DNA from 2 places in the Micromonospora siamensis genome. Region 1 is predicted to be linked to the other one. Evidence: riboswitches for the same ligand, from Rfam matches in the RefSeq annotation. Region 1 holds a riboswitch; the other holds the start of a gene.
The links. A riboswitch is a leader RNA that binds a small molecule or an ion and turns the genes downstream of it on or off. The one in region 1 is predicted to bind thiamine pyrophosphate.
Positions count from the first base shown of each region.

Region 1 (14,643 bases):
GACGGCGAGCGCCTCGCCGGCGCGTACCCGGAGGTCGGTCGGGGCCAGCCGGGGTGGCAGGCCGAGCCGGTCGGCGGTGAGCAGCAGGTCACCGGCCGGGCCGGCGGCGCGGCGCGGCGGTACGGGGTGGCCCGGCACCCAGACGCCCTCGGCGGCGAGCGCGTCGCCGTGGGCGGCGAAGACCGCCTCGGGTGTGCCGTCGGCCCGCACCCCGCCGCCTGCCTCGACGACGACCACCCGGTCGACCAGCGGCAACGCCTCGGCGACCCGGTGTTCGACCAGGATCACGGTGGTGTCGGCGTCGAGGGCGTCGGCGACGGCCCGGCGGACCTGGGTGGCGCCGGCGAGGTCGAGGTTGGCGGTGGGTTCGTCGAGCAGCAGCAGTTCCGGCCGCAGGGCGAGCGCCCCGGCCAGCGCGAGCCGCTGCTGCTCGCCGCCGGAGAGCGCGGCGGTGGGCCGGTCCCGCCGGTACGGGAAGCCGACCCGGTGCAGTGCCTCGTCCACCCGGGGCCAGATCTCCTCGGCCGGCACGCCCCGGTTCTCCAGCCCGAACGCGACGTCGTCGCCGCAGCGGGCCATCACCAGCTGGCTCTCCGGGTCCTGGAAGACGATGCCGACCCGTTCCCGGGCCTTGCGGGGGTCGAGCCCGTCGATCTCGACGGTGCCCTCCTGCTCGCCGGAGTCCTCGGGCAGCAGCCCGGCCAGCGCGGCGAGCAGGGTGCTCTTGCCGGCGCCGGACGGTCCGAGCAGCAGCACCCGCTCGCCGCGCTCGATGCGCAGGTCCAGGTCGCGTACGGCCCAGCGTTTCCGCCCGGCGTGCCGCCACCCGAACCCGCGCAACTGCACCGAACCCACCCTGCACCCCCTCTGCGGATCCGGGCGGTCAGACGGTGGCGCGGTCGCGGGCGACGGGGAAGCGGTCCAGGGCGCCGGTGTTGGCCAGCGCGCGGGTGAGGTAGTAGCCGCCGACGCCCGCGATCAGGGCCGAGCTGACCACGGTCAGCGCCGCGTACGGCAGACGGTAGTCGACCAGGGCGTACTCGGAGTTCCAGACGAAGAAGTCGAACAGGGCGGCGCTGAGGCCGGTCAGCGCGCCGGCCAGCACCGCCACCGGCAGCCGGTACGACCGGTACCGGAACGCGGCGAAGGCCAGCTCGGCGCCGAGCCCCTGGACCAGTCCCTGGACGATGACGACGCCACCCCACTGGCTGCCCAGCAGGGCGGAGACGACCGCCGCGACCGTCTCGCAGAACAGGGCCGCGCCCGGCTTGCGGATGACCAGGCCACCCAGCACGGCGGGGACCAGCCAGACGCCGTACATGATCGCCTGGGTGGCGGGGGCGGCGGCGAAGGCCGGGTCGGCGGCCTTCCAGACCAGCCCCCACGCCCAGAAGACGACGCCGAAGGCGACGGCGATCACGGCGGCGACCACGATGTCGATGGTGCGCCAGCGGTTGCTGTCGGTGTGGTTCATGGTGTGCTCCCAGTCCAGTGAACGAACCAGGAGAAGACGCACGCCGCGTCCGGTGTCGCCGGACGGCGGCGCGGCTGGAGGTCGACCGAACTCCCTGCGCTGGCATTACCCAGATCAGGTTCGAGGGTCTGCGGGCGGTGCCCGCACTCTCAGCGCTGTGCGCTCCCCTGTCGGATGTGAAGTTGTCTCGGTGCAGACGCTAGCACCGCACCTGGCCGGCGGCCCAGTGGGCCGACGGTGGGTAGGCTGCCGATCATGCGGGTCGACGCGCGAGGTCTGACGTTCGAGGTACGCACCGGCGGTCCCGAGGACGGCCTGCCCGTCCTGCTGCTGCACGGCTTCCCCCAGCACAGCGGCGAGTGGGACGAGGTCCTGCCGACGCTGCACGCCGCCGGGCTGCGCACGTACGCCCTGGACCAGCGCGGCTACTCGCCGGGGGCGCGGCCGGCGGAGGTCGGGGCGTACTCGATCCCGGAGCTGGTGGCCGACGCGGCCGGCGTGCTCGACGCGCTCGGGGTGACCGCCGCGCACGTGGTGGGACACGACTGGGGCGCCATCGTCGCCTGGGGCCTGGCCGCCGCGCACCCCGACCGGGTCCGCACGCTGACCGCGGTCTCCGTGCCGCACCCGGCGGCGATGGGCCACGCCCTGGCCACCGACCCGCAGCAGAAGGCCCGCTCGTCCTACATCGCGCTGTTCCGCAAGCCGGGCAAGGCGGAGAAGGTGCTGCTGGCGTTCAACGCGACCGCGCTGCGCAAGCTGCTCTCCGGGGTGGGCGACCGGGCCCGGGTGGCCCGCTACGCGGACCCGATGCGGGCGCCGGGCGCATTGACCGCCGCCCTGAACTGGTACCGGGCCATGACCGGCTCCGACATGAAGGCCGTCGGCCCGGTGGCCGTCCCCACCACCTACGTCTGGAGCGACAAGGACATCGCCATCGGCCGCACGGCGGCCGAGGCGTGCGTCGGGCACGTCGAGGGCGACTACCGCTTCGTGGCCCTGTCCGGCGTCACCCACTGGATCCCCGACGAGGCGCCGGGGCCGCTGGCCGAGGCGATCCTCGCCCGGGTCCGCGGGTGACCGCGACGCCCGCGCCGGCCGGGCCGCACACCCGCGCGTCGCTCGCCGCGCAGTTCCAGGACCTGGGAGTACGCCCCGGCGGGGTGCTCCTGGTGCACGCCGCGTTGCGCCCTCTGGGTTTCCTCTGCGGTGGCCCGGAGGCGGTGGTGGCGGCCCTGCGCGACGTGCTCGGACCGGACGGGACGATCGTGGTGCCCACCCACACCCCGGAGAACAGCGACCCGGCCGGCTGGACCAACCCGCCGGTGCCGGCGCACTGGTGGCCGGTGATCCGGGCGCAGTGGCCCGGCTTCGACCCGGCGCGGACGCCGAGCCGGTTCATGGGGGCCGTCGCCGAGCAGGTGCGGACCTGGCCGGGGGCCCGGCGCAGCGCCCACCCGCACGTCTCGTTCGCCGCGCTCGGCCCGGCGGCCGACCGGATCGTGGCCGACCACGCGCTGACCGACATGCTGGGGGAGACCTCCCCGCTGGCCCGCCTCTACGACCTCGACGCCGACGTGCTGCTGCTCGGCGTCGACCACGGTTCCAACACCTCGCTGCACCTGGCGGAATACCGGCTGCCCGGCCTGCCCCGGCAGCGTTGCGGCGCGGCCGTGTCGACCGGTGACGGTGGCCGGGAGTGGGTCTGGTGGGACGACGTCGACGTCGACGAGAGCGATTTCGCCCGGCTGGGCGACGACCTGGAGGCCACCGGCGCGGTCCGCCTGGGCCCGGTCGGCGACGGGACGGGCCGGCTGGTCCGGCAGCGGGCGGCGGTCGACTTCGCGGTGGACTGGTTGGGGCGGGAACGACGGACGGAGACGGCATGACGGTGGGCGCGGAGGCATACCTCGCGGTGGTGCGCGAGACGATCGACCGGGTGGCGACCGGCCAGCGGGCCGCGGTGGGGGAGGCCGCCGACCTGATCGCCGAGGCCCTGTCGGCCGACGGGGTGGTCCACGCGTTCGGCACCGGGCACTCCGAGGCGCTGGCCATGGAGATCGCCGGCCGGGCCGGTGGGCTGGTCCCGACCAACCGGATCGCGCTGCGCGACCTGGTGCTGTACGGCGGGCAACCGGCCGGCATCCTCGGCCCGAAGCTGGAACGCGACCCCGAGGTGGCGCACCGCCTCTACGACCTGGCCCCGGTCCGCCCGCCGGACATCTTCGTGCTGGCCTCCAACTCCGGGGTCAACGGGGCGATGGTGGAGTTCGCGTCGCTGGTGAAGGAGCGCGGGCACCGGCTGGTCGCGATCACCTCGGTGGCGCATTCGGCCCGGATGACCTCCCGCCACCCGTCCGGGCGCAAGCTGGCCGACCTCGCCGACGTGGTGCTGGACAACGGCTCCCCGTACGGGGACGCGACGCTGCCGCTGCCCGGTGGCGGCGCGGTCGGCGCGGTCTCCTCGATCACCGCCGCCCTGCTGGCGCAGCAGATCGTCGCCGAGGTGGTGGCCCGGCTGCTCGCCACGGGGCAGACCCCGCCGGTCTACCTGTCGGCGAACATCACCGGCGGCGACGCGCACAACGACGCCCTGGAGGCCCGGTACGCCGGCCGGATCCGGCGCGGGTCGTGAACCGGTTTCACCGAGGTCGAAATCGGGCACTGGGCGGGCGCCGGCGGAGTGGGACCTCTCGCCGGCAGCCGCGTCTCAGTGGGAGGTAGCACCACGTGTCGAAGGAAACCGAGAAGCAGCGCTGGCAGCGCAACTTCGCCGATCTCCTCCAGGAGTTGCGGGTCGCGCAGACGGGTGTGCAGATCCTCTTCGCCTTCCTGCTCACCCTTCCGTTCAGTGGTGGCTTCAATCGGACCACCGAGTTCCAGCGGGACGTCTACATCGTCGCTCTGCTCGCGGCCGCCGCCGCCGCCGCGATGATCATCTCGCCGGTGGCCTTCCACCGGGCGCTGTTCCGGCAGGGCCGCAAGCCGGAACTGGTCCGCTTCGCGCACACCATGGCCAGCGGCGGCCTGGGCTTCATGCTGATCTCCATGGTCAGCGCGGTGCTGCTGGTCACCGACTTCGTCCTGGACCGGCCGATCGCCTTCCTGCTCTCCGGGATCACCGCGCTGTGGTTCCTGACCTTCTGGGTCTTCCTGCCCTTCGCCCGCCGCAACTGGGGCGACGACGACATCGACGATGATGATGACGACCCGGAGACCCTGTCGGGTCGCTGACCTTCCGCGCCTCGCGGCCGCTGCGAAAAATCGGACGTGCACACAACGCTACCCCTGGGTAACACCCGGGGGTAGCGTTGCATTCGCGCACGTCGACGCAGCCGGACCGAGGTTTCGAGGGGGCAGCCGTGACCACGACGCAGGACAACAGCTCATCCACCCAGGACGGAGCCGCGCCGCGGCCGTTGGCGGACGGCCAGGTCTCCGAGAAGGAGGCCCGCCAGGTCGCCGAGGCCGCCCGCGAGGCGGCCTGGGACCGGCCCAGTTTCGGTAAGGAACTCTTCCTCGGCCGGTTCCGCCTCGACCTGATCGACCCGTGGCCGCGCTCGGACCCGGCCGACGACGCCCGCGCCGAGGAGTTCCTCACCGCGCTGCGGTCGTACCTGGCCTCCGAGGTGGACGGCGGTGCGATCGAGCGGGACGCCCGCATCCCCGACGACGTCTTCCACGGACTGGCCCGGCTCGGCGCGTTCGGCATGAAGATCGACCGGAAGTACGGCGGCCTCGGCCTGAGCAACCTGCACTACTGCCGAGCCCTGATGCTGGCCGGTTCGGTCAGCCCGGCGATCGGCGCGCTGCTCTCCGCGCACCAGTCCATCGGGGTGCCGCAGCCGCTGAAGATGTTCGGCACCACCGAGCAGAAGGAACGCTTCCTGCCCCGGCTCGCCGCCGGTGAGGTGTCGGCGTTCCTGCTCACCGAGCCGGACGTCGGCTCGGACCCGGCCCGGCTGGCCACCACCGCCACCCCGACCGCCGACGGCACCGGCTACCGGCTCGACGGCGTGAAGCTCTGGGCCACCAACGGCACCGTGGCCACCCTGCTGGTGGTGATGGCCCGGGTGCCGGCCGGCGAGGGACGCCGGGGCGGGATCACCGCGTTCGTGGTCGACGGGGACGCCGAGGGCATCACCGTCGAGCGGCGCAACGCCTTCGTCGGCCTGCGTGGCCTGGAGAACAGCCTCACCCGCTTCCACGACGTCTTCGTGCCGAAGGAGAACGTCATCGGGGGCGAGGGGAAGGGCCTGAAGATCGCCCTGACCACGCTGAACACCGGCCGGCTGTCGCTGCCCGCGATGTGCGTCGGCGCCGGCAAGTGGTCGCTGAACGTGGCCCGCGAGTGGGCCGCCGACCGGGTCCAGTGGGGCCGGCCGGTCGGCGAGCACGAGGCCGTGGCCAAGAAGCTGGCCTTCATCGCCGCCACGACGTACGGCATGGAGACCATGCTCGACCTGTGCTGCCTCCTGGCCGACGACGACCGCAACGACATCCGGATCGAGGCGGCCCTGGTCAAGCTCTACGCCAGCGAGATGGCCTGGACCATCGGCGACGAGCTGATCCAGATTCGCGGCGGGCGCGGCTACGAGACGGCCGACTCGCTGGCCGCCCGCGGCGAACGCCCGGCCGCGGTCGAGCAGATCCTGCGCGACCTGCGGATCAACCGGATCTTCGAGGGCTCGACCGAGATCATGCACCTGCTGATCGCCCGGGAGGCCGTCGACGCCCACCTCTCCGTCGCCGGCGACATCATCGACCCGGACGCAGGTCCCGTCCGCAAGGCGAGGGCGGGTGCCCGGGCCGGCGCGTTCTACGCGAAGTGGCTGCCCACCCTGGCCGTCGGCGCCGGGCAACGGCCAGGCGCGTACGCCGAGTTCGGGCCGCTCGCCGGGCACCTGCGGCACGTCGAGCGGACCTCCCGCAAGCTGGCCCGGTCCACCTTCTACGCGATGTCCCGGTGGCAGGGAAAGATGGAACGCAAGCAGGCGTTCCTCGGCCGGGTCGTGGACATCGGGGCGGAGCTGTTCGCCATCTCCGCGGTCTGCGTACGGGCCACCGCCGAGCGGGACACCCGACCGGAGAACATCGAGCTGGCCGACCTGTTCTGCCGGCAGGCCCGGGTCCGGATCGACCAGCTCTTCACCGGCCTCTGGGACAACACCGACTCGGTGGACGTGGCGGCGGCCAGGCGGATCCTCGACGGCCGGTACGCCGCGCTGGAGGAAGGGGTCATCACCCCGCCCGCCGACGCCCCGTGGGTGGCCCGCTGGACCCCCGGCCCGTCCACCGCCGAGGACGTCCGCCGCCGCATCCCGCCCGTGTCCTGACCCGCTGACCTGCGTCCGCTGCCGGCTTGGCACCGGTCAACTTCGGGGAAGATGTCCCCTCTGCTCGCGGCGGGGCGGCGGGGCGGGTCAGCGGCGGGCGATGGCCCAGGCCAGCACGGCGGCCAGGATCAGGCCGTTGAGCAGCGCCAGCACCAGGTACGCCTGCGGCGGGATCTTGCGCCCCCGGCGGACGTAGCTCACCAGCACGGCCGCGTACGCCAGCAGCGCCACGGCGACGACGATCAGGAAGTAGAGCACCCGCACACCCTAGCGGCCGCCCTTGAGGCCGAGTCGGCGCAGCTCCAGCGCGGCGAGCGCGTCGAGGGTGGCGTCGTCGCCGCGCCGCCACGCCTCGGCCACGTCCGGCGCGATCCGGGCGAGCCGGCCCAGCGGCTGGCCGGTCAGCGCGCGCAGCGCGAGCAGGTCCCGCCCGGCGGGCGCGGCGGCGAGCGACTTCGCCGCACCGGCCCGGCGCATCCAGCGCAGCCGCAGCGGCAGCCAGCCGAAGAGGACCAGGCCGAGCGGGAAGATCAGCACCGCCACGGTCAGCGCCAGAGCCAGCTGCCCGACCAGGTCCTGCTGGTCCTGGCCCGCCTCGGCGACCGAGCGGGCGGCCTCGGCGGCCCTGGTGAACGGGGCGGTCAGCTCGTCGCCGACCAGCGGGACCCGGCCGACCTTGCCGCCGGCGTCGGCCAGGTTGTCGGCGAGGCCGGTGCCCGCGCCCTCCAGCTTCTGACCGGGTACGGCGAGCTTCTCCACCAGGTCGTGCAGCCACAGCGCGAAGCGCACCGCGGCGTACACCCAGGCGACGACGAGCAGGTCGGTGAGGAGCTGACGGGCGGCGGTGGGAAAACGGTCGGCGTAGATCTTCACGCCGGACAGCGTGCCACGCCCCGCGCGGCCCGGCATCCCCGCCGACGCGGGGCGGCCGGCCGGCCGCGAGGTGCCGAGAAGGGGGCCCTGCTCACCCGCAGGTGGCGCAAGTGCCGAAGATCTCCAGGGTGTGGCTGACATCGGAGAAACCGTGCTGGGCGGCCACCCGCTCGGCCCAGGTCTCCACCGCCGGGCCGGCCACCTCGACCGTCCGGCCGCAGGCGCGGCAGACCAGGTGGTGGTGGTGGCCCTGGCTGCACCGGCGGTAGAGGTGCTCCCCGCCCGGGGGTCGCATCACGTCGATCTCGCCCGCGTCGGCCAGCCCCTGCAACGTGCGGTAGACGGTGGTCAAGCCGACCCGCTCGCCGCGTTGCCGCAGCATGGCGTGCAGATCCTGGGCGCTGTGGAAGCCCTCGACCTCGGCGAGCAGCGCGCTCACCGCCGAGCGCTGCCGGGTGTTGCGGACCACGGTGCCGGACTCGGTCATGTCACCTCCCGAAGTGGCGGTGCCGCGTCGCGGGGCCGGCACCGGTCGGGCCGTGTCGGTCACGTGCCCTCTCCGGCGTGGCTGACGGCGTCGGCCACGATGTGCGCGACGTGCTCGTCGACCAGCGCGTACGCGATCTCCCGGCCGCGCCGGGAGCCACGCACCACCCCGGCGCCGCGCAGCACCCGCAGGTGCTGGGAGACCAGCGGCTGCGGGGCGCCGAGCTTGTCGACCAGTTCGTGCACGCACCGTTCACCCTGCGCCAACTCGCTCACGATCGCCAGCCGGATCGGAGCCGCCAGGGCGCGCAGCAGGTCACCCGCGCCCTCGAAGGCGTCGTACCCGTTCGTGCCGGTCACCGGGTCACGGTAACCAACCGAGCGCCCCGGCGGGTGCCAGCCTCACCGGAGCACCACCTCGTGCTCGTGCGGTTCGGTCGCCGGGGCCGGCTGCGGGGTGCGCCGCCGGCGTAGCGCCCGCCACCCGGCCGCCGCCACCGCGACCACCAGGAAACTCGCGATGGCCAGCAGCACCACCGACGCGCCGGGGGCGGTGTTCGCGTTCGCGGCGACCACGACGCCACCGCCGGCGGCGAACAGGCCGAGCGTCATCGCCGCCGCCATGGTGCTGCGGAAACCGCGGGTGACCTGCTGCGCGGTGGCCACCGGCACCACCATCAGGGCGCTGATCAGCAGGACGCCGACGGCCCGCATGGCGATGGTGACGGTCACTGCGGTGGTCACCGCGAGCAGCATGTTCAGCGCCCGGACGGGCAGGCCGGAGACCCGGGCGTACTCCTCGTCGTGGCAGACCGCGAAGAGCGCCGGGCGCAGCACCAGCATGAGCACCAGGATCGCCACGCCGAGCACGCCGATGGTGACCAGGTCCGTCGGGGACGTGGTGGTCAACGACCCGAAGAGGTACGCGTTGAGCGACGCGTTGCTGGCGTTGGAGAGCCCGACCAGCATCACCCCGCCGGCGATGCCGCCGTAGAAGAGCAGCGCCAGGGCCAGGTCGCCGGAGGTGCGGCCCCGCGAGCGGACCAGCTCGATGGTGACCGCGCCGAGGGTGGCGGCGAGCACCGCCACCAGCACGGGGGAGCGGTTGAGCAGCAGCCCCGCGCCGACCCCGGTGAGCGCGACGTGCCCGATGCCGTCGCCGATCAGCGCCAGCCGCCGCTGCACCAGGTAGATCCCGAGGGCCGGGGCGGCCAGCCCGATGATCAGGGCGCCGACCAGGGCGCGCAGCATGAAGTCGTACTGGAAGAGGTCCATCACATGCTCCACAGCCCGGCGGGCTCCTCGTCACAGTGCGGGTGCACGTGGTCGTGGTCCGGCTCCGCGTGGTGGCCGGCGGGTTCCGGGACCGCGCCGTCGTGGGCGATGCCGCCCTGGTGGACGACGACCGCCCGGCTGATCAGCGGGCGCAGCGGGCCCAGCTCGTGCGCCACCAGCAGCACCGTGCCGCCGCCGTCGACGAAGCCGCGCAACGCCCCGGCGAACGCCTCCTGGCTGGCCGCGTCCACCCCGGCGGTGGGCTCGTCGAGCACCAGCAGCTCCGGTTCGCCGGCCAGCGCCCGGGCGATCAGGGTGCGCTGCTGCTGGCCGCCGGAGAGGGTGGCCACCGGGTCACCGGCCCGGTCGGCCAGCCCGACCGCGTGCAGCGCGGCGCTCACCGCCGCCCGGTCGGCGCGGCCCGCGGGGCGCAGCACGCCCCGCCGGGCCAGCCGCCCGGAGGCCACCACCTCGCCGACCGTGGCCGGTACGCCGCTGCCCGCGCCGAGCCGCTGCGGGACGTACCCGATGCGGTGCCACTGCCGGAAGCGGCGCTGCGGCGCGCCGAAGAGGGTGACCGACCCGGCGGCCAGCGGCACCAGGCCGAGCACGGCGCGGATCAGGGTCGACTTGCCGGAGCCGTTGGCGCCGAGGACGGCGACCACCTCCCCGGCGGTCACGGTCAGCGAGACGTCGCGCAGCACGGGCCGGCCGTCGTAGCCGACGGCCGCGTGCGCGACCTGGATCACCGGTGTGCTCATGAGCAGTCCAACGCGGTACGCAGGGTCTGGAGGTTGGTACGCATCGCCGTGAGGTAGTCGCCCTCGGCGGGCGGGCCCTCGATCGGGTCGAGCACCGCGGTCCGCGCCCCGACCGTGCGGGCGACGGTCTCGGCGACCTTGGGGCTGACCAGGGTCTCGAAGAAGATCGTGGTGGCCTGGTGGTCCCGGGCCTCGCGGACCACCTCGGCGAGGCGCTGCGGGGACGGCTCGGCCTCCGGGCTGAGCCCGGTGAGGCCGACCTGCTCCAGCTTGTAGCGCTCGGTGAGGTAGCCGAAGGCGGTGTGGCTGGTCACGATCTCCCGGCGCTGGCAGGTGGCCACGCCGGCGGTGAACTCGCCGTCGAGCTTCGTCAGCTCGGCGCGCAGCGACCCGGCCCGGGCGGTGTAGTCGGCGGCGTGCTCCGGGTCGACCGTGCCGAGCCGTTCGGCGAGCCGGTCGCCGACGGTGGCGAGCCGGGTCGGGTCGAGCCAGAGGTGCGGGTCCTTGCCGCCGTGCTCCTCCTCGGCGTGCCCGGCCTCACCCTCGTGGCCGGCCTCACCCTCGTGGTCGTGGCCGCCGGCCGCGGCGTCGAGCAGCGGCTGCACGCCGGTCACGTCGAAGGCCCGGTCGCCGGCGTTCTGCGCGACCGCCTCGTCGACGCTGGGCTGGAAGCTGCTGAGGTAGACCACCAGCTCCGCCTCGGCGACCTGGCCGACCTGCCGGGGGTTGAGCTCCAGGTCGTGCGGCTCGGCGCCCGGCTTGGCCAGGTCGGTGACCCGTACCGCGTCGCCGCCGATCCGCTCGGCGAGGAAGCGCAGCGGGTAGAAGGCCGCCACCACGTCCACCCGCTGGGGGTCGGCGCCCGCCCCGTCGCGGGTGCAGGCCGCGGTGCCGCCGAGCGTGAGCAGGGCAGCGGCGGTGGCCAGGGCGCGCGGGACGGTGCGGAGCGTCATGCCACCACTGTCCGCCCTAACGAAATTGATTGTCAAAAGCGCATGGTTGCATGTCACAGCAGCTTGGCCAGGGCGACCGCGATCAGCACGGTCAGCATCACCAGCCGGATCAGCCGGATCGCCGGGGCCTGCACCGGCCAGGTGGTGGCCAGCAGCCAGACCAGACCGGCGGCCAGCGCCAGCAGCAGCACCCCGCCCACCGGGCCGGGCGCGAAGAACGCCACCAGCACGATGACCAGGGCGGCCAGGAACGCCGTGGTGGGGTTCACCCGGGCCAACCGGACGAGCAGGGGGCTCTGCGTACGCTGCATCCCACAGACTCTACGAGGAGGATCCCGGTGCTGGTGACCAACCGGTTCGTGGTCGACGAGGATGTCGCGCCCGCCTTCACCGAGCGCGCGCACGCCGCGCTCACCGCGCTCGCCGCCCGCCCCGGCTACCTGCGCGGGGAGCTGCTGCGCGCGCTCGACGACCCCCGGCACTGGTGCCTGGTGACCGACTGGGAGTCGGTCGGCGCGTACCGGCGGGCGCTGGGCGGCTTCGACGTCAAGGTGCACGCCACCCCGCTGCTCGCCGAGTCGCTCGACGAGCCGTCCGCGTACGAGACGCTGGCCAGCGCCGCCCCCAACGGCGAGATCGTCGAGGTGGCCAGCGATCGGGCCGCACGTCCCTACCGGTGAGCCGGCGGGCACTACCCTGCACGGTATGACCGCTCCCGGACCGCCGTACCCCGCCTCCCCCGCCGGCGGTCACCCGGCGTCCCCGGCCGCGCCGCCGCCGGCCCCGGCGGGCGCGCCCGCGCCGCCGCCCGGCCCCGGGGCGGTCCCGCCGTTCGCCGCGCCGCCCACCGAGGGCCGGCAGGCCCGGCTCTGGCTCGGCCTGGGCGTCGGCGCGCTGGCCCTGCTGCTCTGCTGCGGCGGAGGCGGCGCCGCCGTGGTCGGTCTCGCGGTCAGCAACCTCCAGGCGGTACGCGAGCAGGGGAAGACCGCCACCGAGCACTACTACCAGGGGCTGCGCGACCGTAACTACGACGAGTCCTACGACGCGCTCTGCGACGACGCCCAGCGCCGGGAGAGCCGCGCCCAGTTCGAGCGGCGGGTCTCCGAGCAGCCGCAGGTCACCGCGTACCGGGTCGGTGACGTCGACCCGAACACGCTCACCGTGCCGGTCGACGTGACCTTCGCCGGCGGGGACCGGCGCACCCAGCAGGTCACCCTCGCCCCGGACGGCGGCACCGGCTCGATCGAGGTCTGCGGGATCAGCTGACCAGGGGCGGCGAGGAGGCGGCCGACCCCGGCCGACCCCGGCCCGAGTATTCTGCTGGGCTCGGGCTCCCGGTCGCCGTACCGTGGTCCCGAACCGACCGTTCCATCCACATCTCGCCCCCGCCGACCGCCAGCCGGCGTAGGAGGAAACATGCCAGCCGACCGTATCGACGCCGTCGTCAGCCTCGCCAAGCGCCGTGGCTTCGTCTTCCCCTCCAGCGAGATCTACGGAGGCACCCGGTCGGCGTGGGACTACGGCCCGCTCGGTGTGGAGCTGAAGGAGAACGTCCGCCGGCAGTGGTGGCGGACCATGGTCCAGCAGCGCGACGACGTGGTCGGCCTCGACTCCGCGGTCATCCTGGCCCGCAAGGTCTGGGAGGCCAGCGGCCACATCGCCGAGTTCGTCGACCCGCTCACCGAGTGCCAGTCCTGCCACAAGCGGTTCCGCGCCGACCACCTCGAAGAGGCGTACGAGGCCAAGCACGGCAAGCCGCTGACCTCGCTGCAGGAGCTGAACTGCCCGAACTGCGGCAACAAGGGCACCTTCACCGAGCCGAAGATGTTCAACGGCCTGATGAAGACCTACCTGGGCCCGGTGGAGAGCGAGGAGGGGATGCACTACCTGCGCCCCGAGACCGCCCAGGGCATCTTCGTCAACTACAAGAACGTCGAGACCGTCGCCCGTAAGAAGCCGCCGTTCGGCATCGCGCAGACCGGCAAGTCGTTCCGCAACGAGATCACCCCCGGTAACTTCATCTTCCGGACCCGCGAGTTCGAGCAGATGGAGATGGAGTTCTTCGTCGAGCCGGGCACCGACGAGCAGTGGCACGAGTACTGGCTCTCCGAGCGCTGGAACTGGTACCTCGACCTGGGCCTCTCCGAGAGCAACCTGCGCTTCTACGAGCACCCCAAGGAGAAGCTCTCCCACTACTCGAAGCGCACCGTCGACATCGAGTACAAGTTCCAGTTCGGCGGCACCGAGTTCGCCGAGCTGGAGGGCATCGCCAACCGGACCGACTTCGACCTCTCCACGCACAGCAAGCACTCCGGCGTCGACCTGTCGTACTTCGACCAGACCAAGGGCGAGCGCTGGATGCCGTACGTGATCGAGCCGGCCGCCGGCCTCACCCGCGCGGTGCTGGCCTTCCTGCTCGAGGCGTACGACGAGGACGAGGCCCCCAACACCAAGGGCGGCGTGGACAAGCGCACCGTCATGCGCTTCGACCCGCGGCTGGCCCCGGTCAAGGTGGCGGTGCTGCCGCTGTCCCGCAACGAGGCGCTCTCGCCCAAGGCCAAGCAGCTCGCCGCGGACCTGCGCAAGCGCTGGATCGTGGAGTTCGACGACTCGCAGGCGATCGGCCGCCGCTACCGCCGGCAGGACGAGATCGGCACCCCGTTCTGCGTCACCGTCGACTTCGACACCCTCGACGACAACGCCGTCACGGTGCGGAACCGGGACACCATGGCCCAGGAGCGGGTCGCCCTGGACCAGGTGGAGCGCTACCTGATCGAGCGTCTCCCCGGCTGCTGACGCTGGTCACGGGGCCCCGACCTGCCCGGTCGGGGCCCCGTACACTTGTCCGGTGACCGCCCCGACCCTGCCCGCGCTGCGCCCGCTGACCCTCGGCCCCCACCAGGTGTGGCCGCCGGTGGTGCTGGCGCCGATGGCCGGGATCACCAACATCGGCTTCCGGCGGCTCTGCCGGGAGCAGGGCGGTGGCATCTACGTCTGCGAGATGATCACGACGCGGGCGCTGGTCGAGCGGAACCCGAAGACGCTGCGCATGATCGCCTTCGGCGACGACGAGCGGCCGCGCAGCCTCCAGCTCTACGGCACCGACCCGGAGGTCACCGCCGCCGCGGTGCGGATCGTGGTGGAGCGTGATCTCGCCGACCACATCGACCTGAACTTCGGCTGCCCCGTGCCGAAGGTGACCCGGCGTGGCGGCGGCGCCGCGCTGCCCTGGCGGCGCCGGCTCTTCGCCCGGCTGGTGCGGGCCGCCGTGGCCGCGGCGTCACCCGCCGGGGTGCCGGTCACGGTCAAGATGCGCAAGGGCATCGACGACGACCACCTGACGTACGTCGAGGCGGGCCTCGCCGCCCAGGACGCCGGCGTCGCCGCGGTGGCCCTGCACGGGCGTACGGCCTCGCAGCGCTACTCGGGCACCGCCGACTGGGACGCCATCGCCACCCTCAAGCAGGCCCTCGATGTGCCGGTGC
Region 1 covers NZ_LT607751.1:5,410,190-5,424,832, reverse strand. Annotated here, with positions in the region: gene GA0074704_RS24670 (ABC transporter ATP-binding protein) at 1-855, opposite strand, end outside; gene GA0074704_RS24665 (ECF transporter S component) at 884-1,474, opposite strand; TPP riboswitch at 1,548-1,653, opposite strand; gene GA0074704_RS24660 (alpha/beta fold hydrolase) at 1,730-2,554, shown strand; gene GA0074704_RS24655 (aminoglycoside N(3)-acetyltransferase) at 2,551-3,363, shown strand; gene GA0074704_RS24650 (sugar isomerase domain-containing protein) at 3,360-4,109, shown strand; gene GA0074704_RS24645 (DUF6328 family protein) at 4,205-4,708, shown strand; gene GA0074704_RS24640 (acyl-CoA dehydrogenase family protein) at 4,837-6,810, shown strand; gene GA0074704_RS29110 (hypothetical protein) at 6,898-7,068, opposite strand; gene GA0074704_RS24635 (hypothetical protein) at 7,078-7,683, opposite strand; gene GA0074704_RS24630 (Fur family transcriptional regulator) at 7,775-8,170, opposite strand; gene GA0074704_RS24625 (ArsR/SmtB family transcription factor) at 8,230-8,529, opposite strand; gene GA0074704_RS24620 (metal ABC transporter permease) at 8,572-9,444, opposite strand; gene GA0074704_RS24615 (metal ABC transporter ATP-binding protein) at 9,444-10,205, opposite strand; gene GA0074704_RS24610 (metal ABC transporter substrate-binding protein) at 10,202-11,158, opposite strand; gene GA0074704_RS24605 (DUF6703 family protein) at 11,212-11,469, opposite strand; gene GA0074704_RS24600 (antibiotic biosynthesis monooxygenase family protein) at 11,497-11,838, shown strand; gene GA0074704_RS24595 (hypothetical protein) at 11,864-12,424, shown strand; gene GA0074704_RS24590 (glycine--tRNA ligase) at 12,575-13,954, shown strand; gene dusB (tRNA dihydrouridine synthase DusB) at 14,007-14,643, shown strand, end outside.

Region 2 (14,643 bases), 670 kb from region 1:
CACCGAGGTCGACGCGTCCGCCTCCGCCGCGACCAAGCCGGAGACGGTTCCCGCCGTACCCGAGGCTGCGCCGGTGGCCGCCACCCGCCCGAAGCGGCCGCGCGGCTCGCGGGCCGGCGCGGCGGCCGGACCGGCCGGCGGCGCGGCCACACCGAGCCCGACGGTCCCGGCCTCGGGCGACACCGACCCGGCCCGGGAGGCCGCCGGTCAGCCCGGCCCCGAGCCGGTCGGCCCGGACACCACGGCGCCGGCCCCGGCGTCACCCACGGTCGCCTTCTCCGGCCTCACCGGGCAGGGCGCGGGGCGGCCGGTACCGGTGCCGGCCTGGCCGGTCACGCCCACGCCCGCAACACTGCCGCCCGCCGCCGACCGGGGCGCGCGCGTGGAGCGCACCGAGCCGTCGGGCGACGCGCCGGCCCCCCGTCCCCGCCACCGGGCGCCGCTGCCCGACCTGGACCGGGCGGGCAACTGGGACGCGTTCGGCAACGGTTTCCGGCGGACCGCACCCGAGGCCGCGGCCCCGGGCGTCGCGGCCCGACCCGCCGGCGAGGAGCCGTCGGTCCCCCGCCAGGCCGAGGGTCCGGCGGAGAAGACCGAGCCGGCGACCGCCGAGCCGGCCGCCGAGAGGCCGCGCCAGAAGCGGGGCCTGTTCCGGCGCAACCGGCCCCGGCCCGCCGAGCCCGCCGCCGTCCCGCCGGCGGACGAACCGCTGCCGGCCAAGGACGAGGAGTACGTCGACTGGGTCACCGGGCTGGCCAAGCCGACGCCAGAGGCCGAGTCCGGCGGCTCCGAGCGCCGGTCACTGCGCTCCACCGGCCGGCACCACCGCGACTGACCGCCCCGGGCCGGGTGCCGGACGCACGGCCCGGGCGGTCAGGCCAGCGGCAGGTACACCCGGCCGCCGGAGGAGAGAAACTCCTCGGACTTGTCCTTCATCCCGCGCGCCGCGTACTCCTTCAGCTCCTGGGTGATCTTCATGGAGCAGAACTTCGGCCCGCACATCGAGCAGAAGTGCGCCGTCTTCGCCGGCGCGGCGGGCAGCGTGGCGTCGTGGTACGACCGCGCGGTCTCCGGGTCCAGTGAGAGGTTGAACTGGTCCTCCCAGCGGAACTCGAACCGCGCCTTCGACAGCGCGTCGTCCCACGCCTGCGCGCCGGGGTGCCCCTTGGCCAGGTCCGCGGCGTGTGCCGCGATCTTGTACGCGATCACCCCGGCCTTCACGTCGTCCCGGTCCGGCAGCCCCAGGTGCTCCTTGGGCGTGACGTAGCAGAGCATCGCGGTGCCGAACATGCCGATCATCGCGGCGCCGATCGCCGAGGTGATGTGGTCGTACGCGGGCGCGATGTCCGTGGTCAGCGGGCCGAGGGTGTAGAACGGGGCCTCGTGGCACCACTCCTGCTGGAGGTCCACGTTCTCCTTGATCTTGTGCATCGGCACGTGTCCCGGGCCCTCGATCATCACCTGGACGTCGTACTCCCAGGCCACCCTGGTCAGCTCGCCGAGGGTACGCAGCTCGGCGAACTGCGCCTCGTCGTTGGCGTCGGCGATCGAGCCGGGCCGCAGCCCGTCACCGAGCGAGAAGGTGACGTCGTAGCGGGCCAGGATCGCGCAGAGTTCCCGGAAGTTGGTGTAGAGGAAGTTCTCCTCGTGGTGCGCCAGGCACCAGGCGGCCATGATCGAGCCGCCCCGGGAGACGATCCCGGTCACCCGGTCCACCGCGAGCGGCACGTACGGCAGCAGCACCCCGGCGTGCACCGTCATGTAGTCCACGCCCTGCTCGGCCTGCTCGATCACCGTCTCCCGGAACACCTCCCAGCTCAGCTCCACCGGGTCCCCGCCGACCTTCTCCAGCGCCTGGTAGATCGGGACCGTGCCGATCGGCACCGGCGAGTTGCGCACGATCGCCTCGCGGGTCTCGTGGATCCGCTTCCCGGTCGACAGGTCCATCACGGTGTCCGCGCCCCACCGGGTCGCCCAGGTCAGCTTCTCCACCTCCTCGGCGACCGAGGAGGTGACGGCCGAGGTGCCGATGTTGGCGTTCACCTTCACCAGGAACGCCTTGCCGATGATCGCCGGCTCGCACTCCGGGTGGTTGACGTTGAGCGGCAGCACCGCCCGCCCGGCCGCGATCTCGTCCCGGACGAACTCCGGCGCGACGCCCTCCCGGATCGCCACGAACTCCATCTCCGGGGTGACCACCCCGGCCCGCGCGTACGCGAGCTGGGTCGGGCGCTCCCCGGCCAGCGGGGTGCCGGCACCGCGTACCGGTGCCACGTCACCGCGCTCGGCGATCCACGGCCCGCGCAGCGCGGGCAGCCCCACCTCCGGGTCGGAGCCCGGGCCGGAGGTGTCGTAGAGGCGCAGCGGCGGGTTGTCCCCGGTCAGCTCCACCTCGGCGAACGGCACCCGGACGTCCGGCCGGGACCCCTCGACGTAGACCTTGCGACGTGCCTGCATGACAGCCTCCCTGATGGTCAACGGGACCAGCCGAAGTGGTCCAGCGGGCCGCGTCCCGCACCCAGCTCCCAACCCCGCGCGCCGGTCAGCGCCCGGGTGACGTACTCCTTGGCGGCGGCCACCGCGACCGACACCGGGTCGCCCGCCGCCAACCCGACGGCGATCGCCGCCGAGAACGAACAGCCGGTGCCGTGGTTGTGCCGGGTGGGCACCCGAGGTGCCCGCAGCAGCGTGGTCGCGCCGCCGGAGACCAGCACGTCGACCGACTCGCCGGCCGCGTCCACGTCGCCGCCGGTCACCACCACGTGCGCCGGGCCGCCCGCGGCGAGGGCCTCGGCCGCCGCGACCATCTCCTCGACCGTGGTCACCGGGCTTCCGGTGAGGGCCGCGGCCTCCGCGCAGTTCGGCGTCGCCACCTCCGCGTACGGCAGCAGCCGCTCGACCGCGTCCACCACGCCGAGCCGGTGTCCGCTGGTGGCCACCAGCACCGGATCGACGACCAGCCGGGGCAGCCGGCCGTCCCGGGCCGCCGCGGCCACCGCGTCGGCGACCGCCGGGGTGCCGAGCATGCCGGTCTTCACCGCGCGTACGGCGAAGTCGCCGAGGACGCTGTCGAGCTGGTCGGTGACGGTCTGCGGCGGCAGCGGAAGGACGGCGTCGACGCCCCGGGTGTTCTGCGCGGTGACGGCGGTCAGGACGCTGGTGCCGTACGCGCCGAGCGCGGCGAACGTCTTCAGGTCGGCCTGGATGCCGGCGCCCGCTCCGGAGTCGGATCCGGCGATGGTGAGGACTGTCTGCGGCGTCACTTTTCTTCCTTGGTTGCGCTTTGGGGCTGCGGCCGACCGTGCCCACTCCGGGCGGTCAGGCTTGATCCCTGCGTGGGCACGGTCGGCCGCAGCCCCGTCGTGGGGGGCTCCGTCGACGGGTGCGGGGTTGACGGCAGGGGGGTGGCCGCCTCGGGGGAAGCTCTGCCCAGCGTGGTGACCGCGCGGTCCGTGGGGAGGGCGCGGGCGCTGGTGAAGGCTTGGGTCAGGGTGGCGGCGGTGTGGGTGGGGTCGGGGGCGCGCATGATCGCGCCGAGGACGGCGACACCGGCCGCGCCGGCCGTGACGCAGTCGCGGACCTGGTCGGGGGTTTCGATGCCGCCCAGCGCGAGGACCGGGACCGGGCTGATCGCCACCAGCCGGCGCAACCCGTCGACGCCCAGCGGCGGGCCGTACCCCGGTTTGGTGCGGGTCGGGTGGACCGGCGAGAGCGTCACGTAGTCCTCGCTGGTGAGCCGGTCGAGTTCCGCCGCGTCGTGGCAGGAGCGGCCGACCAGGGTGTGTTGGGGAGGCGGATAGGGCCCGGCGGCGGGCAGGTGGACGGCGTCACCGCCGAGCGGGTCCGGCCCGGCGACGATCAGCGTGCCGCCGGCCCCGGTGAGGACGGCCCGGAGGTCGGCGGCGAGGGCGGCCCGTTCGGCGCGGGGCAGGTCCTTCTCCCGCAGCACCACCGAGCGCACTCCCCCGGCCACCGCTGCGGCGATCACCTCGACCAGCGGCCGACGCGCCTGCCACCGGTCGGTGAGCACCACGACGCCGGCGGTCGGCGGCGCAGGCCGGGTCACAGCTCGGGCCGCCCCTCGTCGGGGGTGGAGGCGAGGGCGTGGAAGCGCCGGGCGATCCGGCCCGCCCCGTACGCGAGCCGGCCGGCCTCGACGGCGTACCGCATCGCGGTGGCCATCGCCACCGGGTCGGCGGCCCGGGTGACCGCGCTGGCCAGCAGCACCGCGTCGCAGCCCAGCTCCATGGCGAGCGCCGCGTCGGAGGCGGTGCCGATTCCCGCGTCCAGGATCACCGGCACGTCGACGACCTGCCGGATCAGCCGGATGTGGTGCGGGTTGCCCACGCCCAGACCGGAGCCGATCGGGGCGCCGGCCGGCATCACGGCGACGCAGCCCACGTCGGCCAGCCGCCGGGCCAGGACCGGGTCGTCGGACGTGTACGGCAGCACGGTGAACCCGTCCGCGACCAGCTCCTCCGCCGCCCGCAGCAGCTCCACCCCGTCGGGCAGCAGGGTGCGCTCGTCGCCGATCACCTCCAGCTTCACCCAGTCGGTGTCGAACGCCTCCCGGGCCAGGTGCGCGGTCTTCACCGCCTCGACGGCGGTGTGGCAGCCGGCCGTGTTCGGCAGCAGCCGCACCCCGCACCGGTCGAGCAGGTCGAGCAGCCCACCGCCGGCCACCGGGCCGGTGTCGACCCGGCGCAGGGCGAGGGTGACCAGCTCGGTGCCGGAGGCGCGGATCGCCTGTTCCAGCACGTGCAGGTTGGCGGCGCCGCCGGTGCCGAGGATGAGCCGCGACCCGAGGGTCACGCCGCCGATCTCCAGGGACATCCGGTTCACCCGCCCTGGGCGGCGCTGAGCACCTCGACGCGGTCGCCCTCGCACAGCACCCTCGCCGGCCAGCCGCCCCGGGGCACCACCTCGCCGTTGACCGCGACCGCCAGCCCGCGCCGCTGGTCGGTGACCACGCGGACCAGGTCCGCGAGCGTCGACGCGTCGGGCAGGCTGCGTCCGGCCCCGTTGACCGTCAGTTCCACGTCTCCTCCTGCGTTCTCGGGCCGGTGCCGTCGGGGCCGTCTCCCGGCCGCGCCGGATCGGCCACCCGGCTGGCTCCCGGCCGCGCGGCCGGGCCGGCGGTGAAGCGGTCGGCTGCGAAGGGCGCCAGCAGCGGGTCCGCCACGCCGGTGACGACCAGCTCGGTGATCAGGTCGGCGGTGAGCGGGGTGAGCACGATGCCGTGCCGGTGGTGGCCGGTGGCGGCGAGCACCCCGGGTTGGCCGGGCAGCGGCCCGAGGATCGGCGCGTTGTCCGGAGTGCCGGGGCGCAGCCCGGCCGCCGCCTCGACCAGGTCGTACTCGGCCAGCTCGGGGACCAGGGCGACGGCGGCGCGGAGCAGGCGCAGCACCGCACCGGCGGTCACCTCGGTGTCGGCGCGTTCCTCGACGGTCGCCCCGACCACCACCTCCCCGTCGGTGCGGGGCACCAGGTAGACGGGCTCGCCGTCGGCGTACCCGCGGATCACGTGCCGGAAGCCCGGCGCGGCGCGGCCGGGCGCGCGGAGCCGGAGCACCTGGCCCTTGACCGGCCGGACCGGCAGCCCGGTCAGCGTCGCCGCGCCGCACCCGGCGGCGACCACGACGACCCGGGCGTCCACCTCGGCGAGCGCGCCGACCACGGCCGGCGACCACCGCACGCCGGCCCGCTCGGCCGCCGCGCGCAGCGCCGTGACCAGCCGGCGCGGGTCGACCTGGTGGTCGCCGGGGGCGACCGCGCCGCCGCGCACCCGGGGGGCCAGCGCCGGCTCGCGGTCGCGCAGCTGCGACGGGCGCAGCGCCGTGATCGGCAGGCCCAGCTGCTGCTGGTACGACCAGAGCCGCCGCGCCTCGGCCAGGTCGTCGGCGGTCAGGCCGACCACCAGGGTGCCCTCGGTCCGGTGGCCGAACGGCATCCCGGCCGCCTCGGTCAGCTCGGCGGCGAAGTCGGGCCAGCGGGCGGCCGACGCGGTCAGCAGGCCGGTCAGCTCGTGCTCACCGAAGTACGCCTCGGCGACCGGCGCGAGCATCCCCGCCGCCACCCGCGACGCCCCCGAGCCCGGCGCCGGATCGTGCACCACCACCCGCAGGCCGCGCTGCGCGCACCGCCAGGCGATCGCCGCCCCCACCGGCCCCGCCCCCACCACCGCCACGTCGGGTCTGTCGTCGGCACCACGGGTGGTCAACACGTCAACGCCCCGAGCAGCTCCGCCGTGGCCCGGGCCGGATCGGCGGCGTCGGAGACCGCCCCGACCACCGCCACCCCGTACGCGCCGGCGGCCCGCAGCACCGGCACCGCCGCCGCGGTCACCCCACCGATGGCGATCACCGGTACGGCCACCGCCTCGGCGACCGCCCGCAGCCCGGCCGGCCCGATCGGGTCGGGCAGCCCGGTCTTCGTGCTGGTCGGATGGCAGGGGCCGACGCCCAGGTAGCTGGCACCGGCGGCGACCGCCGCGGCCGCGGTGGCCGGTTCCCGGGCGGTGGCGCCGAGCACGGCGGCCGAGCCGAGCACCCGCCGGGCCGCCCCGACCGGCAGGTCGTCCGCGCCGACGTGGCCGCCCGCCGCGGCGACCGCCAGGGCCACGTGCAGCCGGTCGTTGACCAGGCAGGTCGCCCCGTACGCGGCGCAGAGCGCCACCGCCCGACGAGCCAGGTCGTACGCCTGCCGGTCGGTGGCGGAGTCCTCGACCCGGACCTGGACGACCAGCTCGGAGCGGGCGACCGGCAGGGCGGCGCGGAGCACCGCGAGCGGGTTCCGGCCGGGCCGGGTGTCGGTGATCAGATGCAGTCGTCCCAGGGACGGCACGGCAACGCTCCTCCCTGCGCCGGCATTACCCGGATCAGGTTCGACGGTCGGGGGCTTCAGCCCCCCTCTCAGCCCGGTGCACCGGGCTCCCGTGGGTCACTTGCGGGCCTACCGTACGACGTCTCCCGTCGCCGATGGAAGACCGGGGTGACCTTTTTCCCATCCACCGTCCCGAGTGGAGCATCGGGACTGACGGTGGTCGGGTCGTCACGACATGCTGTCCGGATGCCCTCGTCCGCCCGGGTTCCGCGCCGCCTGGCGTACCTTCCGTTCCGCGGCGGCGCCGCCGTCGCCGCCGGGCAGTTGAGCTGGGCGATGCTGCGGGGCCCGGCATGGCAACGGCTCCTGCCCGACGTGTACGTGCACCGCGACGGCTACCGCCCCGACGACCACCGGATGTGGTGCGAGGCGGTGGCCTTGCGGCTGCCGTTCGATGCCGCCGTCGGTGGACGCAGCGCGGCATACCTCTGGGGTGCCGACCTGCTGGGCCGGGATGCCCCCGTCACGGTGCTGCTGCCCCGGTCGGCCCGGATGCGTCCGCACCCACGGCTGCACATCGTCCGCTCGGTGCTGCCCGAGGTCGACCGCACCCGGTTCGCCGGGCTGCCAGTCACCACGCCCGTGCGTACGGCCTTCGACCTGGGGCGGCAGGCTCCCCGCGTCGAGGCGCTGGTCGCCGTGGAAGCGCTGTTGCACCGCCGGGTGGTCAGGCTGCCCGCCCTCCGCTCGTTCGCGGACACGCATGCCGGCTGGCCGGGCGCGGCCCTGCTCAGGGAGGTGCTGGCGCTGGCCGAGCCGCTGAGCGAGTCCCCGATGGAGACCCGTCTCCGGTTGCTCCTGATCGAGGCCGGTCTGGGCCCGCTCGTGGCCCAGCACGACGTCCTCGACCAGCGGGGGCGCTTCGTCGGCCGGGTCGACCTCGCCTGGCCGGCACTACGGGTGGCGGTCGAGTACGACGGCGACCACCACCGGGAACGGGCACACTTCCGCCAGGACGTGAGCCGTCTCAACGCGCTGCGCGCGGCCGGCTGGCTCGTTCTCCGCTTCACCGCCGACGACGTGCTCCGCACCCCGGACGCCACGATCGCCCTGGTCGCCCAGGCCCTCCGCGAACGCCGCCCCGTCCCCTCCTCCCGTTGACCTGCGCCGGCAGCAGACCTGCGCCTCGGTGGAACGTGATGGCTGTGCCAGCACGCGGGACCCACCCACGGTGTTCCACCGACGCTCCGCCGGCCGCACCGAGCGCGCGACCGCCCGCACCCTCGCCGGCCCGGCCACCGCCGCGCCACTCGCCCACACCGCGCACGCCCACCACCGGCGTCGGTGGAACGCCATGGAGGTCAAAACCAGCCGGAGACCTCCATGGCGTTCCACTCCCCCGTGGCGCCGACGAGCAACGGCGCGGCAGGCCCGCGAGCGACGGCGCGACGGCGCGACGGCACGGCGCGGCACGACGGCACGGCGGCACGGCACGGCGCGCCGGGGCGGCGGCGCGCGGGGTGGCGGCCGACGGGCGTCGGGGGGTGCGGTCAGAGGATGGCGTCGAGGGCGGCCAGGTCGTCGTCGGTGGGCTGCCAGGTGCCGGCCTCGGCGTTGGCGCGCACCTGCTCGGGGGTGGTGGCGCCGGCGATGACCGAGGTCACCGCGGGCCGGGCGGCGAGCCCGCCGATGGCCACCTGGAGCATGGTGAGCCCCCGCTCGGCCGCGTACGCCTCGATGGCCTCGATGGTGTCCCAGTCGGCGGCGGCGAGGCGCTGGGCGTACCGGCCGCCACCGGCGAGCCGACTGCCGGCGGGCGGCGCGGAGTTCCGCTGGTACTTGCCGGTGAGCAGCCCGTTGGCGAGTGGGAAGAACGGCAGCATGCCGAGCCCGAAGCGCTCGCAGGCGGGGATCACCTCGGCCTCGACGGAGCGCTCCAGCAGCGAGTAGTGGTTCTGCGCGCTGACGAAGCGGGACCGCCCGGTGGAGGAGGCGACCCAGTCGGCGTCGGCGATCTGCCAGCCGGCGAAGTTGGAGTTGCCCAGGTAGCGGACCTTGCCGGCGTGGACCAGGTCGTCCAGCGCGGCGAGGGTCTCGTCGATCGGGGTGCCCGGGTCCGGCTCGTGCATCTGGTACAGGTCGATGTGGTCGGTGCCGAGCCGGCGCAGCGACGCCTCCACCGCGCGGGTGATGTAGCGGCGGGAGCCGCGGGCGTTGAAGTCGGGCCCGTTGAGGCCGTGCATGTCCATGCCGAACTTGGTGGCGAGCACGACGTCGTCCCGGCGGCCCTTGAGCGCCTGGCCGAGCAGCTCCTCGGAGCCGCCCTGCGGCTCGCCGTAGATGTCGGCGGTGTCGAAGAGGGTGATGCCGGCGTCAACGGCGGCGTCGACCACCGCCCGGGTGCCGTCGAGGTCGAGCTTGCGGCCGAAGTTGTTGCAGCCGATGCCGACCACGGACACCACGAGCCCGGAGTCGCCCAGCCGGCGGTAGGTCATCTCAGTCACGCGTCCCACCCTATGCCGGCCCCGACCAGCCAGCCCGGGCACGCCGACGGGGCCGGGCACCGGAACGGAGGCGGCTCAGGCCAGCACGTCGGCGACCAGCCGCCGCGCGGCGTCCACGGTCGCCGCCTGCTCCTCCGGGGTACGCCCCACCGCGCCGAGCAGCGCCTGCGCGCGGGAGGCGAAGTCCGGTGGCGTGCCGGGCAACCAGCCGGCGGAGGCGATCATGCCCTTCTCGTTGACCAGCCAGCGTCCGGCCTGCCCGTGCAGCGCCTGGACCAGCACGCCGACCGCCCGGAACAGGCAACCCGCCACGTACCCGCTGTCCCCGGCGGAGGCCGCCTTGGCGGCGTTGTCGACCAGGAACCCGGCCTCCCAGCCGCCGCCCCGCAGCGCCTCGGCCAGCGCCGGCGGGTACGTCGCCGTCTCGGCGCGCAGCGCGGTCAGCTCGCCGGTGGGGTCGGCGAGCACCCGGCACAGCGCCACTTCCCCGGCGTACGCGTGGGAGTAGAAGCCGAGCGGGTGGCCCGGCTGCACGCCCACCTCGTAGCGGCCGGCGCGGCAGTCGGCCCAGGTCCGGCGTACCCGGTCGAGGTCGCGGTAGATCCAGTCGACGGCGACTCCGCCGACCCGCAGCCATCCGCCGCCGTCGACCCACGGGCCCCAGCCACCGGGCTCGGTGAGCTCCACCGCGTCGTCGGCGACGGTGGCCGCGACGGCGCGCAGGCCGGCCACGTCGAGCGGCCCTCGGTAGTAGAGGCCGAGGTCCCAGTCCGAGTCGGGGCGGTGGTCGCCGCGGGCCCGGCTGCCGCCGAGCGCGACCGCCACCACGCCGTCCACCGCGCAGATCCGCGCAGCCAGCTCGGCGGAGATCACGCCACGTCCCAGACCGGTTCGGGGGTCTCCACCACGTCCCCGTCGCCGCGGAACAGCACGAACCGGTCGAAGGTCCGGGTGAACCAGCGGTCGTGGGTGACCGCGACCACCGTGCCGGCGAACGCGGCGAGCCCGGCCTCCAGGGCCTCGGCGGAGGCCAGGTCCAGATTGTCGGTGGGCTCGTCGAGCAGCAGCAGGGTCGCCCCGGACAGCTCCAGCAGCAGCACCAGGAAGCGGGCCTGCTGGCCGCCGGAGAGGCTGCCGAACCGCTGGTCGCCCTGGCCGGCCAGTTCGTACCGGCCGAGCGCCGCCATCGCCGCGTGCCGGTCCATCCCGGTCCGGTGCTCGTCACCGCGCCAGAGGATGTCGACCAGCGACTTCTCCATCAGCTCCGGCCGGTCGTGGGTCTGCGAGAAGTGGCCGGGGCGGACCCGGGCGCCGAGGCGTACCACCCCGTCGTGGGCGACCGGGGCCAGCGCGGTGGCGCCGACCGGGGTGTGGGCCGGGTCGGGGTCGGTGCCGCCGCGGGCCAGCAGCCGCAGGAAGTGCGACTTGCCGGTGCCGTTGGCGCCGAGCACGGCGAGCCGGTCGCCGTACCAGAGCTCCAGGTCGAAGGGGTAGGTGAGGCCGTCGAGCTCCAGCTGCTCGGCGATCACCGCGCGCTTTCCGGTCCGCCCGCCGGTCAGCCGCATCCGGATGTCCTGGTCCTTTGGGGGTACGGGCGGCGGCCCGGCCTCCTCGAACTTGCGCAGCCGGGTCTGCGCCGCCTGGTAGCGCGACGCCATCCCGTCGTTGTACGCGGCCTTCTGCTTGTACATCAGCATCAGCTCGCGCAGCTTCTGGTGTTCCTCGTCCCACCGTTTGCGCAGCTCGTCGAGGCGGGCGTGCCGGGCCACCCGTGCGGAGTGCCAACTGGCGAAGCCGGCCGGGTGCACCCAGGCGCTGCCGCCCTCGACGGCGACCACCCGGTCGGCGGTACGCGCCAGCAGTTCCCGGTCGTGCGAGACGTAGAGCACCGACTTGGCGGACTCGCGCAGCCGCGCCTCCAGCCAGCGCTTGCCGGGCACGTCGAGGAAGTTGTCCGGCTCGTCGAGGAGGAGCACCTCGTCGGGGCCGCGGAGCAGCAGTTCCAGCGCGAACCGCTTCTGCTGGCCGCCGGAGAGGGTCCGCACCGGCCGGTCCCGGACGGCGTCCCAGGGCAGGTCGAGCACGATGGTGGTGACGGTGTCGAAGAGCACCTCGGCGTCGTACCCGCCGGCCTCGCCCCAGGCGGCGAGCGCGTCCGCGTACGCCAGTTGGGCCTTGCCTGCGGCGGTGCTGTACTTGCCGCGGGTCTCGGCCGCCCGCATGGCCGTCTCGGTGTCGGCCAGCCGGCGGCCGGCGTCGCGCAGCACCGGTGGGGCCAGCGACAGGGCCAGGTCGGCGAGGGTTGACTCGTCGCCGATCATGCCGATGAACTGCCGCATCACGCCGAGGCCGCCAGAGCGGGCGATGGCGCCGGTGGTCACCGGCAGGTCGCCAGCGACCATCCGCAGCAGGGTCGTCTTTCCGGCGCCGTTCGGGCCGACCAGGGCGACCTTGGCGCCTTCACCGACCCGGAACGACACGTCGCTGAGCAGTTCCCGGCCGTCGGGCAGGATGTGCCCGACCCCTGCCACGTCCACGTATCCCACGCCGGCATCGTGCCCCAACCGCCGGTGGGAGGGACATTCAATTACGGGTGACGCGCAGCACCCGGTAGCCCTTCTGGCTGGCCGTCCGCTCGACCTGCCAGCCCTGCTCGTCGACGAGCCAGCGCTGCAACGAGTCCCCGCCGAGGTGCTTGGCGACGACCAGCCAGCCGACGCCGTCCGGCGCGAGCCGGGGCAGCCAGCGGCGCAGCAGTTCGTGCAGTTCCGCCTTGCCGATCCGGATCGGCGGGTTGGACCAGAGTTGGGCGAACGTGACGTTCGCCGGTACGTCGTCGGGGGCAACGGCCCGGATCCGTCCGGCGGCGCCGACCCGTTCGGCGTTCGCGGCGGTCAGTGCCCGGGCCCGTTCGTTGACGTCGACCGCCCAGACGGTCGCGGCGGGGGCGGTGCTGGCCAGCACGCAGCTGATCGGTCCGAAGCCGCAGCCGAGGTCGAGCAGGGCGCCGGTGGTGTCCGGGTCGGGCAGCTCCGCCTTGCGCAGCAGCACCGCGGTGCCGGCGTCCAACCGGTCGGCGGAGAAGACACCGCCGGCGGAGTGCAGCGTGTAGTCGCGCCCGGCGACGGAGAACTCGACCTCGCGGGGTTTACCGGCGGTCGAGGGTGCGGTGCTGAAGTAGTGGTCCCCGGTCACGTCCGCATTGTCGCACCGCCGGTGCGACGCTTCCCGGACGGTACGGGCGTACGCTCCGGAAGGACTCGCACGGCAATTTCCGGATATTACCCTCTAAAGGGACAATGGACCCTACGCTGTCCTCCATGGTGTATCGGCACGAGTCCGACGAGGACGCCTACGAGTACCCACTGCCCGACGGCGAACCGGCCGGGCCCGTGGCGGGTCGCCCCCCGGCCGCCGGCCCCTCGCCGTCCCGCTTCCCGACGCCCTCGTTGCCCCGGGCCGACCGGCTCGCCCTCCCGCAGTCCGCGTCGGCGCAGCCGCCGACCGGCCGGGCCGCGCTGCCGGCCCCGGTCTCCTCGCCCCCACCGCCGCACCACGTCCACGCGTACGTCGCCGAGCCGGTGGATCCGCCCCGCGTCCACGGCTACGCCACCACCGAGCCACTGGACCTGCCCCGGTCCCGCCGGGCGGCCGACACCCGCGGCGGCGGTCGGCTGTGGCAGGCGCTGGTCGGGGGCGCCGCGGTGCTGGTGCTGCTCGCGCTCTGCGGTCTCGGCGCCGCGGCGCTGCTCGCCGGCCGCACCACCGACCCGGAGCCCACCCGGACGAACCAACCGGCCGCGCTGCCATCGCCCACCACCAGCCCCGACAACCGCCAGGACCTCGACTCCCGGGACACCGACCAGACGCCACTGACCGTCAAGGAGGTCTTCCCCGGCAAGGCCCTCGTCGTCGCAGACGGCCGCCCGGCGTACCGCGTGCTGAAGGCGCAGGCCAGCACCGGCTGTGCGGTGGCCGCCACCGGTGAGGTCGCCGACCTGCTGGTCCGGCTCGGCTGCAACCAGGTGGTCCGCGCGACGCTTCGCTCCCCGGACGGCGACCACCTGCTCACCGCCGGGCTGTTCAACCTGACCGACCGGGTCAGCGCCGAGCGGACCCGGGACCGGATCCGGCCCATGCTCGACGACCGGCAGGGCCGGTTCCGCGGCCTGGTGGCCGGCGAGGGCACCGAGGCGGTCGCCCGGGCCGCCGCCCGGGTCGGCTGGCAGGTACGCGGCCACTACATCGCCTACTGCCTGGTCACCAGGGCCGACGGCGAGGCGGTCAAGACCGGCGACCCGACCGCCCGGGAGATCCTGTACGACATGATCGAGCTGTACCTCAACCAGGGCGTGCTGGAGCGCCGGGCGGCCGGCGGAACGGCGAGCCAGCCGACCGACGAGCCCTCGGCGACGACGGACACCCAGCGCGGCACGGAGCCCGACGGCGGCTCGTCGAACGGCGGCTCCTCCGACGGCACCGACGGCGGCAACTGACCCGGTACCGCCGACGGAAGCCCACGCGGCGCCCGCCCTGCCGGGGCGTCCCGTGCCGGCGAATCAGCCCTCGGTGACCGGCACCCGGAGCCGGCGGGTGACCTCGGCGCGGTCCGCGTACCCGGCCGGGTCGGTGGGATAGCCCACCTCGACCAGGGCCAGCCCGTGCGCCGGCGCGACCGTCACCTCACTGGACCGCTCGCGGCGGCTGAGCAGGCTACCCGGCCACTGGACCGGCCGGCGACCGTCCCCGGCCACCAGCATCGCCCCGACCAGGCTGCGCACCATGTTCTGGCAGAACGCGTCGGCCTGCACGGTGGCGACCAGGATGCCGTCCGGGTCCCGGCGCCAGTCCAGCCGGGTCACCTCGCGCACCGTGGTGGCGTTCTCCTTGCGCCGGCAGTACGCGGCGAAGTCGTGCTCCCCCACCAGGCCGGCCGCCGCGGCGTTCAACGCGCCCAGGTCCAGCGGCTTCGGCCAGGCCAGGGTGTCCCGGCGGCGCAGCGGCTCGGCGCCCCACGGCGCGTCGGTCACCCGGTACTCGTAGCGGCGGAAGGTCGCCGAGAAGCGGGCGTCGAAGTCGCCCGGGACCTCGGTCATCGCGCGTACCCGCACGTCGCCGGGGAGCAGCCGGCCCAGCCGGCGCAGCAGCAGCCCGTCGTGCTCCCGCCAGACGTCGGCGGGCAGGTCGAGGTGGCAGACCTGGCCGGTGGCGTGCACCCCCGCGTCGGTCCGGCCGGCGACGGTCAGCCCGGTCGCCGTACCGGCGCCGAGCACCAGGTCCAGCGCCTCGACGAGCGCCCCGGCCACGGTGCGCCGGT
Region 2 covers NZ_LT607751.1:6,078,207-6,092,849, forward strand. Annotated here, with positions in the region: gene GA0074704_RS27785 (hypothetical protein) at 1-835, shown strand, start outside; gene thiC (phosphomethylpyrimidine synthase ThiC) at 874-2,457, opposite strand; gene thiD (bifunctional hydroxymethylpyrimidine kinase/phosphomethylpyrimidine kinase) at 2,475-3,263, opposite strand; gene GA0074704_RS27800 (thiamine phosphate synthase) at 3,260-4,066, opposite strand; gene GA0074704_RS27805 (thiazole synthase) at 4,063-4,833, opposite strand; gene thiS (sulfur carrier protein ThiS) at 4,839-5,039, opposite strand; gene thiO (glycine oxidase ThiO) at 5,030-6,223, opposite strand; gene thiE (thiamine phosphate synthase) at 6,217-6,843, opposite strand; TPP riboswitch at 6,838-6,946, opposite strand; gene GA0074704_RS27825 (endonuclease domain-containing protein) at 7,069-7,983, shown strand; gene GA0074704_RS27830 (aldo/keto reductase) at 8,373-9,317, opposite strand; gene GA0074704_RS27835 (nucleotidyltransferase domain-containing protein) at 9,402-10,199, opposite strand; gene GA0074704_RS27840 (ABC-F family ATP-binding cassette domain-containing protein) at 10,196-11,872, opposite strand; gene GA0074704_RS27845 (class I SAM-dependent methyltransferase) at 11,910-12,521, opposite strand; gene GA0074704_RS27850 (hypothetical protein) at 12,647-13,822, shown strand; gene truA (tRNA pseudouridine(38-40) synthase TruA) at 13,886-14,643, opposite strand, start outside.
Region 2: linked by a shared signal. The riboswitch ahead of thiE (thiamine phosphate synthase) and the one ahead of GA0074704_RS24665 (ECF transporter S component) in region 1 are both predicted to bind thiamine pyrophosphate.